One region of the Rhizobium sp. WSM1328 genome, then DNA from elsewhere that is predicted to be linked to it. Evidence: predicted binding sites of a transcription regulator. Region 1 holds the regulator's gene; each other region holds the start of a gene.
What was found. The regulator LexA, encoded in region 1, represses DNA repair genes until DNA is damaged. The targets are predictions, from matches to a motif close to TGTTCNNNNTGTGTTCNG.
Positions count from the first base shown of each region.

Region 2: a site for LexA is predicted at 1,105-1,122, ahead of AC2444_RS14570 (ribonuclease T2 family protein). Genes of this name have one in related genera too.
Region 3: a site for LexA is predicted at 1,154-1,171, ahead of AC2444_RS00350 (DNA recombination protein RmuC). Genes of this name have one in related genera too.

Region 1 covers NZ_CM172788.1:1,770,648-1,775,597, forward strand. The annotation lists partial or broken gene AC2444_RS09140 (ComEC/Rec2 family competence protein) at 1-1,380, shown strand, start outside; gene lexA (transcriptional repressor LexA) at 1,361-2,080, opposite strand; gene AC2444_RS09150 (VOC family protein) at 2,279-3,175, shown strand; gene kdsA (3-deoxy-8-phosphooctulonate synthase) at 3,172-4,017, shown strand; gene eno (phosphopyruvate hydratase) at 4,155-4,950, shown strand, end outside.
Region 2 covers NZ_CM172788.1:2,859,829-2,864,778, reverse strand. The annotation lists gene AC2444_RS14580 (DMT family transporter) at 1-15, opposite strand, end outside; gene AC2444_RS14575 (alpha/beta fold hydrolase) at 49-978, opposite strand; gene AC2444_RS14570 (ribonuclease T2 family protein) at 1,137-1,877, shown strand; gene ettA (energy-dependent translational throttle protein EttA) at 1,976-3,625, shown strand; gene AC2444_RS14560 (ArsR/SmtB family transcription factor) at 3,788-4,813, shown strand; gene metF (methylenetetrahydrofolate reductase [NAD(P)H]) at 4,815-4,950, shown strand, end outside.
Region 3 covers NZ_CM172788.1:65,135-70,084, reverse strand. The annotation lists gene AC2444_RS00355 (globin-coupled sensor protein) at 1-997, opposite strand, end outside; gene AC2444_RS00350 (DNA recombination protein RmuC) at 1,204-2,427, shown strand; gene AC2444_RS00345 (ribokinase) at 2,508-3,407, shown strand; partial or broken gene AC2444_RS00340 (methyl-accepting chemotaxis protein) at 3,598-3,846, shown strand; gene ptsN (PTS IIA-like nitrogen regulatory protein PtsN) at 3,907-4,371, opposite strand; gene hpf (ribosome hibernation-promoting factor, HPF/YfiA family) at 4,442-4,950, opposite strand, start outside.

The DNA.
Region 1 (4,950 bases):
TACCCGACGAAGAAGATCGCTGCCGCCGGCGCGCTCATCGCCGTTACTGCCTATTTCCTGATTTCGGGCTTTGCGGTCTCTGCCGAGCGCGCTTTCATCATGATGGCCATCATGTTGATTGCCGTCTTCTTCGACCGGCCGTCGATCAGCCTGCGCAATGTCGCGCTTTCCGCCCTCGTCATCATCCTCATTTCACCGTCCGAGGTCTTAGGTCCGAGCTTCCAGATGTCCTTTGCCGCGACATTGGCGCTGGTCTCGGGTTATCAGTTGTGGAAGGACCGGCGCGTCCGCGAAAACGCCTTTCTGAAGCTACCTATCATCAGGCCCGTCGTTACGGTTGCCGGTTTCTTCGGCGGCGTCTTCCTGACTTCGCTGATCGGCGGTTTTTCCACCGCGCTGTTTTCGATCGAGCATTTTCATCGCCTGACCGCCTACGGCCTGCCGGCAAACCTCGCGACGATGCCGATCATCTCCTTCATCGTCATGCCGGCCGGCTTGCTGGCGATGCTGCTCATGCCTTTCGGTCTGGATGTTTTGCCCTGGAAGGTCGTCGGATTCGGCCTCGATCTGGTGATCGCGGTCGCAAAGACGGTGTCCGGCTGGGATGGCAATATCGACGTCGGCCGCTTGCCCGCCTGGTATTTCGCGGTCGCCGTGGCAGGCTTTCTGCTGCTGACGCTGCTCCGCACCCGGCTGCGCCATATCGGCACATCAATCATCGCGGTCGCAACGCTCATCCTGTTGCTTCTACCGGTTCCCCGGCCGCCGGATCTGGTGATTTCGGAGGATGGCAGTCTCGTCGCGGTGGTCGAAGCGGCAGCAATGGCTTCCAACCGTGAAAGACCACCGGATTTCATCTTCGACCAGTGGCAGAGAGCCCTGGTCCTGCCGAGACATGATCCGCCGAAGATGCTGGATGGTCCTGCTATCCCGCAGGTAGGAGAAGACCGCCGCGTCAAGCTTTCCCGCGATCAGCAGAACGAAGCGAGGACAGCGATGCGGGCGGCCGCAGCGGCCGGTGAAGCAAACCGCTTTTCCTGCGTCAAGAGGGCCTGGTGCGCATCAAGGCTTGGCAATGGTCGTGTGGTTGCTGTCATCGACAATGCCGCCTATCTCGGCCCGGCATGCGACGCGGCCGATATCATCGTGACGTCGGTCCGCCTGCGTTTCAACAGCTGCCGCTCAGGTGCGACGCTCTTCACCGGCGAGACGCTGCGCAGGACCGGATCCATCGAGTTGCGCTTCGCGGACGCCGGCCTGGAGGTGGCAACCGCATTTGACGCATTGTCGCGACCATGGATGCGCCATCGCGCCTTTGACTGGCGCAGCAACAGCTTTACCGAATCCGGCCTAACCGATGTCAGTGATAGCGGCGAATGAGGCCGACGAGTTTGCCCTGCACCTTAACACGGTCTGGTCCGAAAATCCGGGTCTCGTAAGCCGGGTTGGCCGCTTCCAGTGCGATCGAGGCGCCCTTGCGGCGGAAGCGCTTGAGTGTCGCTTCTTCGTCATCGACGAGTGCAACAACAATGTCGCCAGGACTTGCGGTGCTGCCATTGCGGATGATCACGGTGTCGCCGTCGAAGATGCCGGCGTCGATCATCGAATCGCCCTTGACCTCCAGGGCATAATGTTCACCGGAACCGAGCATGTCGGCCGGAACGGCGATGTCGTGGGTGTTGTTCTGGATCGCCGAGATCGGCACACCGGCGGCGATTCTGCCCATGACCGGCACGGAAACCGAGTTGCCGTTGTCGGCGACGGGTTTTGCGGGAGCAGGGGCGGCGACCGGCTGAGGTTTGCCCAGGCTGCCTTCGATGACGCTCGGCGAAAAGCCGCGCCGCGGCTGGATGCTGGGGCTGTAGGCCTCCGGAAGCTTGATGACCTCGAGCGCACGGGCGCGGTTCGGTAGGCGGCGAATGAAGCCTCTCTCCTCGAGCGCCGTAATCAGGCGATGAATCCCGGACTTCGAGGCGAGGTCCAGAGCATCCTTCATTTCGTCGAAAGATGGCGGAACGCCGGATTCCTTCATGCGCTCATGAATGAAAAGGAGAAGCTCCTGTTGTTTGCGCGTGAGCATCGACGTTGTGACCTCGTGATTGAAACAAATCCAGAACAGACACTATATGTTCCATATGTGTTCCGCAAGTAGCTAAATTTCCGTAAAACTTGGCGCCAACTCGTTGAGATTTTTATTTTCATTCGCCGGATTGGCACAGAAGTCTTGCGTTGAGGGAAGCGCTGTCGCACATCTCTTGCCGTGTCAGGGAGGGATATCATGAACGAGCACTCCGCCAAACCGCACCCGCTGGATCATGTCGTGCTGCCGGTCGTCAATATCGATCTGGCGCGCGAGAGGCTCGGCAAGCTCGGCTTCACCGTTGCCCCCGATGCGCGCCATCCCTTCGGAACGGAGAATGCCTGCGTCTTCTTTGCTGACAAGACCTATCTGGAGCCGCTCGGGATTGCGAGCGTCGAGGAGAGCGAGGCGTCGGCGCGCCAAGGCAATGTCTTCACCGCCCGCAATCAGGCTTTCCGCTTCCGCTGCGGCGCGGAGGGGCTTTCGGGGCTGGCTTTTGGCAGCAAGGATGCCGGCATCGATCATCAGAATTTCGTCGGTAACGGATCGAGCGCCGGCGAGATGCTGCAGTTCACCCGGCCGATGACGATGCCGGACGGTTCTGAGACGATTGCCGGCTTCAAGCTGGCTTTTGCCGGCGATCTGCGCGCGCCTGATCTCCTGCTATTTACCGTCGAGCGCGTCAATCCGCTGCCGGCCGACCGCGCCGTGCTGGAGACGCATGCCAATGGCGTCACCGGCATAGTCGAGATAGCGCTTTGCGCGCCTGATGCTGCCGCCTTCGCTGCCTTCGTCAGCCTCGCCGTGGTGCAATCGGCAGTCGAGAAAACCGGTTTCGGCGTCAATATCCCGGCGTCGAATGCCAAAATCAGCCTGATGACGGCGGAAGGGTTGGAGGCCTATTTCGACATCGTCGGCTCATCCGCAGATCGTGGCCTGCGCGGCCGGGCAATCCTCTTCGCTGTCGCCGATCTTGCCGTGACAGAAGCGCATTTGGCTGCTAACGGGGTGACATACGCGCGCAAGAACAATCGCATTCTGGTGAAGCCCGCGCCCGGGCAGGGCACGCTCTTCGCCTTCGAGGAAACACGATGAGCACTGATACGAATTCCGAAGTCAGGATCGGCGAAGGCCAAGGCCAGGTCAGCTTTTCCAATACCGGCCGCCTGTCGCTGATTGCCGGTCCCTGCCAGATGGAGAGCCGCGACCACGCCTTCATGGTCGCCGGCACGCTGAAGGAGCTTTGCGGCAAGCTCGGCATCGGCCTCGTTTACAAGAGCTCCTTCGACAAGGCGAACCGCACCTCGCTGTCGGCCGAACGCGGTATCGGGATTGAAAAAGGCATGGAGGTCTTTGCCGACCTCAAAAAGGAGTTCGGCTTTCCCGTCCTGACCGACGTTCATACCGCCGAGCAATGCGCGGAGGTGGCAAAGGTCGTCGACGTCCTGCAGATCCCGGCCTTCCTCTGCCGCCAGACCGACCTTCTCATCGCCGCCGCCAAGACCGGCCGCGTCGTCAATGTCAAGAAGGGCCAGTTCCTCGCTCCCTGGGATATGAAGAATGTTCTGAAGAAGCTCAACGCCAGCGGCAATCCGAACGTGCTGCTTTGCGAGCGCGGCGCCTCCTTTGGTTACAATACGCTGGTTTCCGACATGCGCTCGCTGCCGATCATGGCGGCGATGGGTGCGCCCGTTGTCTTCGATGCGACCCATTCCGTAGCGCAGCCGGGCGGGCAGGGCGATTCCTCCGGCGGTCAGCGGGAATTCGTAGAAACCCTGGCGCGGGCAGCAGTGGCTGCCGGTATTGCCGGCGTCTTCGTCGAAACCCATCAGGACCCCGACAATGCCCCTTCCGACGGCCCGAACATGGTCTATCTCAAGGACATGCCGCGGCTTCTCGAAAAGCTGCTCGCCTTCGATGCGGTCGCCAAGGCTTGACGTTCAACAGTCTGACATGATCGTGCTATAGGCCACATCCGAACGCTGGTCCGAAGGCTATTGCAGCATTGTAATTTGCACGCCTTCGACTAAGACAGGTTTCGAACCATTTATCACCCACCGAGCAGGAAGAACCCATGACTGCAATCACCGATATCATCGCCCGCGAGATTCTCGATAGCCGTGGCAACCCCACCGTCGAAGTCGATGTCTATCTCGAAGATGGCAGCATGGGCCGCGCGGCCGTTCCCTCGGGCGCCTCGACGGGCGCGCATGAGGCGGTCGAACTGCGTGACGGCGGCAAGCGCTACCTGGGCAAGGGCGTCGAAAAGGCGGTCGAAGCCGCCAACACCGAGATCTTCGACGCGATCGGCGGCATCGACGCCGAAAACCAGATCCAGATCGACAACATCATGATCGAGCTGGACGGCACGCCGAACAAGTCGCGTCTCGGCGCCAACGCCATCCTTGGCGTGTCGCTCGCCGTCGCCAAGGCTGCCGCCCAGGCGTCCGGCCTGCCGCTCTACCGCTATGTCGGCGGTGCTTCCGCCAGCCTGCTGCCAGTGCCGATGATGAACATCATCAATGGTGGTGCCCATGCCGACAACCCGATCGATTTCCAGGAATTCATGATCCTGCCGGTCGGCGCCGATTCGATCGCCGAAGCCGTGCGCATGGGTTCGGAAGTCTTCCATACGCTGCGCAAGGAACTTGCCGCACAGGGCCATAACACCAATGTCGGCGATGAAGGCGGTTTCGCACCGGGCCTGAAGAGCGCGCCGGAAGCTCTCGACTTCATCATGAAGTCGATCGAGAAAGCCGGCTACAAGCCGGGCGACGACATGTGCCTCGGCCTCGACTGCGCCTCGACGGAATTCTTCAAGGACGGCAAATACGTTCTCGAAGGGGAAGGCCGCACGCTGGAATCGGGCG
Region 2 (4,950 bases), 1.1 Mb from region 1:
GGAAGTGCTGCTCATGATGAAAATCCCTGTACTCAGGATATTGGTCGCTCAGGACTTTGCGACGGCCCCGTCGCACCAATCGGCGAAGGCTGCGATCGCCGCATGCGCGCCGATCTCATTCAATGTTTCGTGCCGCATGTCCTGATATATCTCAGTGCTGATACGGGAGAAGCCTTTGCCTTTCAAATGGTTTGACAGCCAGAGCACGGCTTTTCCACGTTCCGTCGCCGGGTCTTCTCCGCCGCCGACCAAATGGATCGGCATATCCCGCGCCAGCCGGTCGAGATGGATTTTATGCGGCGCGCGGAAGGTCAGCTCGAAGAGATCGAGCCAGAGAGAGACCGAGGCGTCGAAGCCGCAGAGTGGATCGCTGACGTACTTGTCGACTTCATCGGGAAGACGCGACAGCCAATCGAACTCGGTGCGGCGGCCGGCAATGGATTTGCCCCAGGTGCCGAAGGTAAGCTTCGGCAGCAGGCCGCTCGGCACGTCGGAGCCCTTCAGCATGCGCTCGGCAAGCAGGATTGCCTGGGCGGCGCGGCCGGCAAGGCCGACGGCGAAATTCGAATTCCAGACGGCGACGGCGTCGAAGTCGGCCGGAGCTGTGACGGCAGCGTTGAGGGCGATGAGGCCGCCCATCGAATGGCCAAAGAGGATCACCGGCAGGCCGGGACGACGGGAGGCCGCATGGCTACGCATAGCGATGACGTCGCCGATCACCCTTTCAACGCCACCCCGCCTGGCAAAGCGGCCGATCGGCGCATCGGACGCCGTCGTCTCGCCGTGGCCTCGATGATCGTGGGCATAGACGTGATAGCCGCGCTCTGCCATCGCCTCGGCAAAGGAGCGGTATCGTTTCGAATGTTCGGCCAAGCCATGCGATATCAACAGGATGCCGCGGGCCGCAGCTTCGGCCTCGGCATGGTGGTAGGCCAGCGATGCCCCCGGCACGACGAGCCTTTGCGTTTCAGCAAACATGTGGATCCTCCCGGCGGCAACAGACCAGATCGCTGGGTAATTGCAACATGGGCGTTTGATTATCCGACAACAAATTGGGGCCTTGTTGCGATTCAGGGTTGCGGCCTTTCAATCTTCATGCTTATTTGTTCCTGTATTGTTCTTTTTTGGGGGTTGAAATGAGCAGCATGCAGTTGCGTACCTTGTCGTTCGCTGTGTCGATGGTTATTGCCGGCGCTGCCATGGCGCAGGAGGCTGGCGGGCGCACCCGCTTCATTCTGGCGGCAAGCTGGCAGCCGGCTTTTTGCCAGACAAACCAGAAGAAGCCTGAATGCGCTACACAGGCCACGGAGCGCCATGATGCGACGAACTTTTCGTTGCACGGGCTTTGGCCGATGCGGCAGGATTATTGTGGCGTGAGCGCCGATCAGAAGACCGCCGACAAGGACGGCGACTGGAACAAGCTGCCGGAGGTCACGCTTGCGGCGGAGACGCAGGCGGCGCTCGCAAAGGCGATGCCCGGCACGCAGTCCGGCCTGGAACGGCATGAGTGGGTGAAGCATGGCACCTGCACGAAGATGAGCGCCGACGACTATTTCGGCGTCGGCGTGCACCTCGTGGGCGCACTCAACGCGTCGGCCGTGCGCGATCTCTTCGCTGCCAATATCGGCAAACCGGTCAAGGCCGAAGCGATCAAGGCGGCTTTCGACAAGAGCTTCGGGCCGGGTGCCGGCGATCGTGTCAAGATGAGCTGCCGGCGGGCCGGCAATATCAGGATGATCAGCGAGCTGACGATCGGGCTTTCGGAAGCTGCCGGAGCGGCATCGGCGAAAAGTGCCGGGCTTGCCGATCTGATCCAGGGCGCTGGAAAAACGTCGTTCGGCTGCGACGAGGGCGTCGTCGACGCTGCGGGCTTTTGACCGGAATTCCTGAGTAAACCGGGTTTCGGCGTTGCCCGGAGGCGCTGTTTCGCCTACATAGCGGCACAATCAAAGTTTCCCGCCCGGAGCAGCGCAGCATGGCACGTCAGTTCATCTATCATATGTCCGGCCTCAACAAGGCCTATGGCAACAAGAAGATCCTGGAGAATATCCACCTTTCGTTCTACCCCGATGCCAAGATCGGTATCCTCGGTCCGAACGGCGCGGGTAAATCCACCGTACTGCGCATCATCGCGGGCCAGGACAAGGAGTATACCGGCGAAGCCTGGCTCGCCGAAGGTGCGACGGTCGGCTACCTCGAGCAGGAGCCGCACCTCGATGCAAACAAGACGGTGTTCGAGAACGTCATGGAAGGCGTTGCCTCGAAGACGGCTGTCCTCGATCGCTACAACGAATTGATGATGAACTATTCCGATGAGACGGCGGAAGAGGGCGCCAAGCTTCAGGACGTCATCGACAGCCAGAACCTCTGGGATCTGGAAAGCCAGGTCGAAATGGCGATGGAAGCGCTACGCTGCCCGCCGCGTGACGCCGATGTCACCAGCCTTTCGGGTGGTGAGCGACGCCGTGTCGCGCTCTGCCGCCTGCTGCTTTCGCAGCCGGATCTGCTGCTGCTCGACGAACCGACCAACCACCTGGACGCCGAAACCATCGCCTGGCTCGAAAAACATCTGCGCGACTATCCGGGCGCCGTGATGATGATTACCCACGATCGCTACTTCCTGGACAACGTCACCGGCTGGATCCTCGAACTCGACCGCGGCCGTGGCATTCCCTACGAAGGCAACTATTCGGCCTACCTGCAGGCGAAAGCCAAGCGGATGCTGCAGGAAAGCCGCGAAGATGCATCGCGCCAGAAGGCGATCAGCCGCGAACAGGAATGGATCGCGTCCAGCCCGAAAGCCCGTCAGGCCAAGTCCAAGGCGCGTATCAAGTCCTACGAGCAGTTGGTGGATGCCGCCGAGAAGCAGCGTCCCGGCGACGCACAGATCATCATCCCGGTCAGCGAGCGCCTCGGCCAGGTGGTCATCGAGATGGACGGCATCACCAAGGGCTTCGAGGGCCGCACGCTGATCAACGACCTGTCGATCAAGCTGCCGCCAGGCGGCATCGTCGGCATCATCGGCCCGAACGGCGCCGGTAAGACGACGCTATTCAGGATGATCACTGGCCAGGAAACGCCGGATGGCGGTTCGATCCGCATCGGCGAGACCGTGCATCTCGGTTATGTCGACCAGAGCCGTGACACCCTTGCGGCCGACAAGACGGTCTGGGAGGAAATCTCCGGCGGCGCCGAAATCATCAAGCTTGGTAAGTTCGACATGAACTCCCGTGCCTATTGCGGCGCCTTTAACTTCAAGGGCGGCGACCAGCAGCAGAAGGTCGGCAATCTCTCTGGTGGTCAGCGCAACCGTGTTCACCTTGCCAAGATGCTGAAGGCCGGCGGCAACGTTCTGCTGCTCGACGAACCGACCAACGACCTCGATACGGAAACGCTGGGTGCCTTGGAAAACGCGCTGGAGAACTTTGCCGGCTGCGCCATCATCATCAGCCACGATCGCATGTTTCTCGACCGTCTGGCGACGCATATCCTGGCTTTCGAAGGCGACGGCCATGTCGAATGGTTCGAAGGCAACTTCGAGGATTATGAACAGGACAAGGTTCGCCGTCTCGGCCCCGACGCCCTCAACCCGGGCAGCCAGGCTCACAAGCGCCTGACCCGCTGATTTCACTCATTTTTGCTTGCGGAAGCCCCGGTTCGGCCGGGGCTTTTTCATGTCGCGCCTTGTCGCAATCTGAGCAGCCAATTTCGCGGAGAGTGCGAATTGCCGCTTGCCACCGCTTTTCAAATCACATAAAGATATCTTTATATCTTGATTGGATCGAAGATGAGCGAACCCTTGAAGCTTGGACTGGATGCGCTGGTGGACGTCTTGAAGGCGGCCGGCGAGCCCACGCGCTTGCGTCTTCTGGCGCTTCTTGACGGCGGCGATCTGACGGTGACCGATCTTACCGAAATTCTCGGCCAATCCCAGCCCCGCATCTCCCGCCACCTGAAGCTGCTTGGCGAGGCCGAACTGATCGAACGCTACCAGGAGGGCGCCTGGGCGTATTTCCGCCTCAAGCAGGACGGTAAGGCAGCCATGCTGGTGCGGGCGTTGCTGAAGCATGTTTCCGAGAACGATCCGACCATCCTTCGCGACGGCGAGCGGCTTTCGCTGGTCAAGCGCCAGCGCGCCGAGCGGGCACAGGCCTATTTCAGCCGCAACGCGGCCGAATGGGACGAACTTCGCCGCCTGCATGCGGCCGATGAGGAGGTCGACGCTGCCGTCATCCGGCTGCTCGGCAGCCAGCCGATCGACTCGCTGCTCGATCTTGGCACCGGCACCGGCCGCATCCTCGAACTCCTGTCCGGGCTCTACCGCAGGGCGACCGGCGTCGATGCCAGCCGCGACATGCTGAGCGTGGCCCGCGCCAATCTCGACAAGTCCCGCATCACCAAGGCCACCGTGCGCCACGCCGATATCCTGAACCTGCCTTTCGAGGGACAGGACTTCGATCTGGTGACGATCCATCAGGTGCTGCATTTCTTCGATCAGCCGGAGATTGCGATCGCGGAAGCGGCGCGCATGCTCCGGCCGGGCGGCCGGCTCGTGGTCATCGACCTTGCGCCGCACACGCTCGAATATCTCCGCGGCGAGCATGCGCATGTCCGTCTCGGTTTTTCGCACCAGGCGATGTCCGACTGGTTACGCAAGGCCGGGCTCGACGTCGAGCAGGTCGTCGATCTTCATCCGGGTCAGCAAAGCGGGCAGGGGTTGACGGTCACCGTCTGGCTCGCGCGCGATCCGAGGCGCCTCATGGCTTCGCAGACGAGCGAAGGCGCCGAACCTACATTTGCCGGGAGGGTATAACATGGCTTTGAAAAACGATGCGCGCGGCCGCAACATCAGGGTCTCTTTCGAATTTTTCCCGCCGAAATCGGAGGAGATGGAAGGGCAGCTCTGGCATACCGTCAGCCAGTTGCAGGACTGGGACCCGGATTTCGTGT
Region 3 (4,950 bases), 1.7 Mb from region 1:
CATCGATGACGCCGATGATCTTGGAGATCCCGGTCGAGGATTTCTCGATGCCGGCCATCGCCGAGACGGCGCTGGTGACGAGTTCGCCGGAGTTCTTCGCCTTCTGCTGTGTCTCGCGCACGGCATCCGACGCCTTCTCGGCATTGGCGGCCGTCTGGCCGACGCTGACGGACAGCTGCTGCAGCGCGGCCGAGCTCTCCTCGACGCCTGCCGCCTGCTGGGCGGTGCGCAGCGCCAGATCGTTGGTCGCGTTGGAGATGACGTCGGCGCCGGTCTTGATATGGCCGGAGGTCTCGCGCACGGAGGCGAAGGATTGGCGAAGGGCGCTGACGGCGCGATTATAGTCCTCGGCCATCTGCCGGAAATTGCCCGGCAGATCGGACGGTAAAGTGGCTTCGAGATCGCCGTTCGACAGCGCTTCTAGACCGCGGCGCAGCTGCTCCAGCGCGATCGCCTGGTCGGATTGGGCCTCAGCGCGCTGCTCTTCCAAGGCGCGGCGCTTGGCTTCCAGCGTCTCGAGATAGACCGAGATGGAATAATCCATGTCGAGCATGCCCGATTTGACGACCGCCGATAGCTTCTCGGCCAACAGCTTGCCTTGCTGGCGCGCGAAGATCGAAGGCCACTGCTTTTCCATGATGCCCTTGACGAGTTCGGACATGACGATGGCGTAACCGCCGATAGACCAGCGCGGTTCCAGCCCCATGCGCTCATGCATGCGGCCGACGGCGGTCACGCCGTCGACATAGCTCTCGTCGAACGTGCCGCCAGTAAGATTGACCCAATGATCCTGCTGACGCTTCTTGGCATGGCCCAGTTGGGACTTGTCGGCGACAGCGGGGGTCTTGGCGATCTTGGCGTAGAATTTATCGAGGGCGCCGCCGATCAGCTCTGATATGACAGGGCGCAGATCCCGCATCGACTTGCGCGCCGCTTCATCCAGCTCGATGAAATCGAGGCGCTGCCTGAGGGCATTGTCGGTCTGCTGGGCGGTCATGGGGATCTCTGTACTTGGCGCGACGCGCGCGGGAGGGGATTTCAGCGCCGCAGGTTTTGGCCAATATGGTTGAGCAATCGTTAAGCCGCGGCGACATTTCTTTTCGGTGGACGCGGAAGAGCAACGGCTTGCGAAGATATTGAGGATCGTCCATTCTGTTCACGTTTTGATCTATAAATCGCCGCTTCTTCTGTTATGCTTGCGGCATGACCGTCCATTCCGAATCGCTCGCCCTTTCCCTTGCCTCGATCAGCCCGGCCATGCTGGCGCTTGTCGGCGGGGGTCTCGCCGTCCTCGTCCTGCTGGTGATCGTGCTTCTGCTGCGCGGCTCCGGCCTTCGCCGCGAGCAGGCGGAGGAAGCGAACTTTCGCGCTGAGGAAAACGAAGCGCGCATGGGCGAGCTTTTGAAGATTCAGGCAGAGATGCAGGGCCGCATCGCGGCGATGACCGAGGTCTTCGGCGCGCGGCAGAGCGAACTCAACCAGACGATCAGCCAACGCCTCGACGGCATGTCGCAGCGAGTCAGCTCGACGATCACCGAGCAGACCAAATCGACGCATGAGAACCTGCAGCGGCTGCAGGAGCGGCTGGCGGTCATCGATGCCGCGCAGAACAATATCCAGACGCTCGCCAAGGATGTCGTCGGGCTGCAGGCCATTCTGTCCAACAAGCAGACGCGCGGCGCCTTCGGCCAGTCGAGAATGGAAACGATCGTCGCCGACGGTCTGCCGATGGGCGCCTACGCCTTCCAGCAGACGCTGTCCAACGGTTCGCGGCCGGACTGCACGATCCGCATGCCGAACGGCGCGCCGCCGCTGGTGATCGACGCAAAATTTCCGCTCGAAGCCTGGAACGCTATCCGAGACGCCGGCAGCCCCGAGGCCGGCAAGATCGCCGGCCAGCAATTCCGCCGCGACATGGAGGTCCATATAAGGGATATTTCCGAGAAATATCTGATCCAGGGGGAAACCCAGGATACGGCCTTTCTCTTCGTGCCGTCCGAATCGATCTTCGCCGAGATCCATGAGCACTTCGAGCCGGTGGTGCAGAAGGCGCACCGTGCGCGCATCGTCATCGTCTCACCGTCGCTGCTGATGCTGTCGATCCAGGTCATCCAGGCCGTGCTCAAGGATCAGCGCATGCGGGCGCAGGCGCATCTGATCCAGGGCGAAGTGGCGATCCTGATGGACGATCTCAGCCGCCTCGACGAGCGGGTGCGCAAGCTGCAGGGCCATTTCGCCATGGCGCAGAAGGATATCGACATGGTGGTCACATCAGCCGACAAGCTCACCAGGCGCGGCGCCAGGATCGAAGCGCTGGAATTCGAGGCCGGCGGCGATGCCAAGCCTGCCCGCGACAGCGAAGCCGCAGCCAAATCGGTGGAGAGCCGCACTGGTCTTCTGAAGCTGCGGGTGGTTGACGAGGAGTGACCGCTTCGGGCAGTGTCGCGCCCGCATGAAACAGTAGGAGCATGATGTCGTCAGCATGCTCCAGAAGACGGGACACATTCATGATCACAGTTTTCGGGTCCATCAACATGGATCTCATCGCCACGACCGAGCGCCTGCCGAAGCCCGGCGAGACGGTGGCCGGCAACGGCTTTGCCACGGCCGCCGGCGGCAAGGGCGCCAACCAGGCGCTGGCAGCGCGCCGCGCCGGCCGGTACGTGCATATGGCCGGCGCCGTCGGCAAGGATGCTTTTGCTGCGGAAGCGCTGGCCCTGCTCGATGATGCAGGCACCGACCTTTCTCTGATCAAACATGTCGACGGTCCAACAGGCACGGCGCTGATCCTCGTCGGCGGCGACGGAGAAAACATGATCGCCGTCGTTCCCGGCGCCAATGGCCAGGTCACGCCTGCCGATGCCGAGACCGCGATCGGCCGCATGGACGAAGGCGATGTCCTGATGCTGCAGCTCGAAGTGCCGGCTGCTGCCGTCGAAGGCGCGCTGTCGGCCGCCCGCGCCAAGGGCGTCACCAGCATCCTCAACCTTGCGCCGCTGATCCCCGATGCCCCGCGTCTCGGCCGGCTCGCCGATATCGTCATTGCCAACGAGACCGAGTTCGAGCGGCTCGCCGGACAAGAGGGCATGGACGCCCAAGCGCGGGAGGCAGCCCTTGTGCGTCTGCATGCGGAGACGGGGCAGACGCTGATCGTGACGCTCGGCGCCGACGGTGTCATCGCCATTCGCGACGGGTCGATTTCGAGGGCGCAGGGTCTCAAAATCCAACCTGTCGATACGGTCGGTGCGGGAGACACTTTCTGCGGCTATTTCGCCGCCAGCCTCGACGACGGCCTCGATTTTGTCTCGGCGTTGCGCCGTGCGGCAGTCGCCGGTTCGCTCGCCTGCCTCAAGGCCGGAGCGCAACCGTCGATCCCCTTGAGCGAGGAAGTCGCAGACAGGATATAAATCTTGAAGGATAGACGGCGGCAGCCCCCTCATACGCCTGCCGGCACCGTCTTCTCGAGGGGAGAAGAGATTTGCGGCAACGTCTCGATTCCCCCTTCTCCCCAGCGGGGAGACGGTGGCCCGAAGGGTCGATGAGTGGACTTCCAGCACCGAGTTTGCTCAACAAGTTCCGCTCAGGCTCTTCATCGTCGTTGGCTTGAAGAAAATCAACCAGGCCATGATGCAGATGGGCCAGGGGGCACAGCAGAATGCGGCGATGGTGGAGGAAGCGACCGCTGCGAGCGTCGCACTCAACGACGAGGCACAAACGCTGAAGGCGCTGGCCACGCGTTTCAGCGTCTCGGGTTCGGGCAACGCCGTAGTCCTCGCCTCTGTCGCCCGAAAGATGCGGGCACCGGCGACTTCAGCCCCTTCGCCTCGATCTTTCCGCCCCTCATAATGCAGAAGGCGCCTGGGAGATCAGGCGCCTTTTTGCATTTCGGGAAGGAATTAATGCCGCTCAGGCAGCGTTCGACGTCTGCTCTTCGTTGAGGAAGGCGTAGATCGCCGAGGCGGACTCGGTGGCGCGCAGCTTGGCGACCAGATCGTGATCGCGTAGCACGCGGGCGATACGCGACAGAGCCTTGAGATGATCGGCGCCCGCGCCCTCCGGCGCAAGCAGCAGGAACACGAGATCAACAGGCTGGTCGTCCAGCGCCTCGAAATCGACCGGCTGCTCCAGCCGGGCGAAGATGCCGACGATCGAATGGATGTTTCCCAGCTTGCCGTGGGGAATGGCTATGCCGTTGCCGACTCCGGTCGAGCCCAGGCGTTCGCGCTGCAGGATGACGTCGAAGACCTCCCGTTCGGAAAGCCCGGTGATCCTGGAGGCTCTTGCAGCCAATTCCTGAAGCAACTGTTTCTTGGAATTTACTCTGAGGGCGGGAATGATCGCATCCTGATGGAGCAAATCTGCCAATGCCATTTCTTTTTCCTTCTGTCGCCGGGATCAAATGCAAGGAGCGGCGGCAATACCGCCGCTCACCACCCTGATCTCAGCCTTTGATACTGGCTGAATCGATCCAGCCAATATTTCCGTCGTGCCGACGGTAAACGATGTTCAGATGTTCCTTGCCGGGGCTGCGGAACAGGAGAAGCGGCTCGTCGGTCATGTCGAGCGCCATCACTGCGGTGGCGACCGACATGGTCTTCAGCTGCTTCGTGCTTTCAGCGACGATCGCCGGAGCGAAATCGTCAGCGATTTCATCATCGTGATCAGGAACGGAATCCATAACCGTGTAGGAGACCTCTGCAAAACCATTCAGATGGTTTCCGGCGTGATGGTCCTTCAGCTTGCGCTTGTAACGCCGCAGCCGTTTTTCGATCCGCTGGGAGGCGGCGTCGAAAGCCAATTGCGGGTCGGTCGCCTCGCCGGCCGCATGCAGCACCACCCCGCTGTCGAGATGAAGCTTGCAATCCGCCGAGTAACGAGAACTCGCCTTTTCCACGGTCACCTGGCCGGAATATCCCCCGTCGAAGTATTTCGTGATGGCCATACCAATTT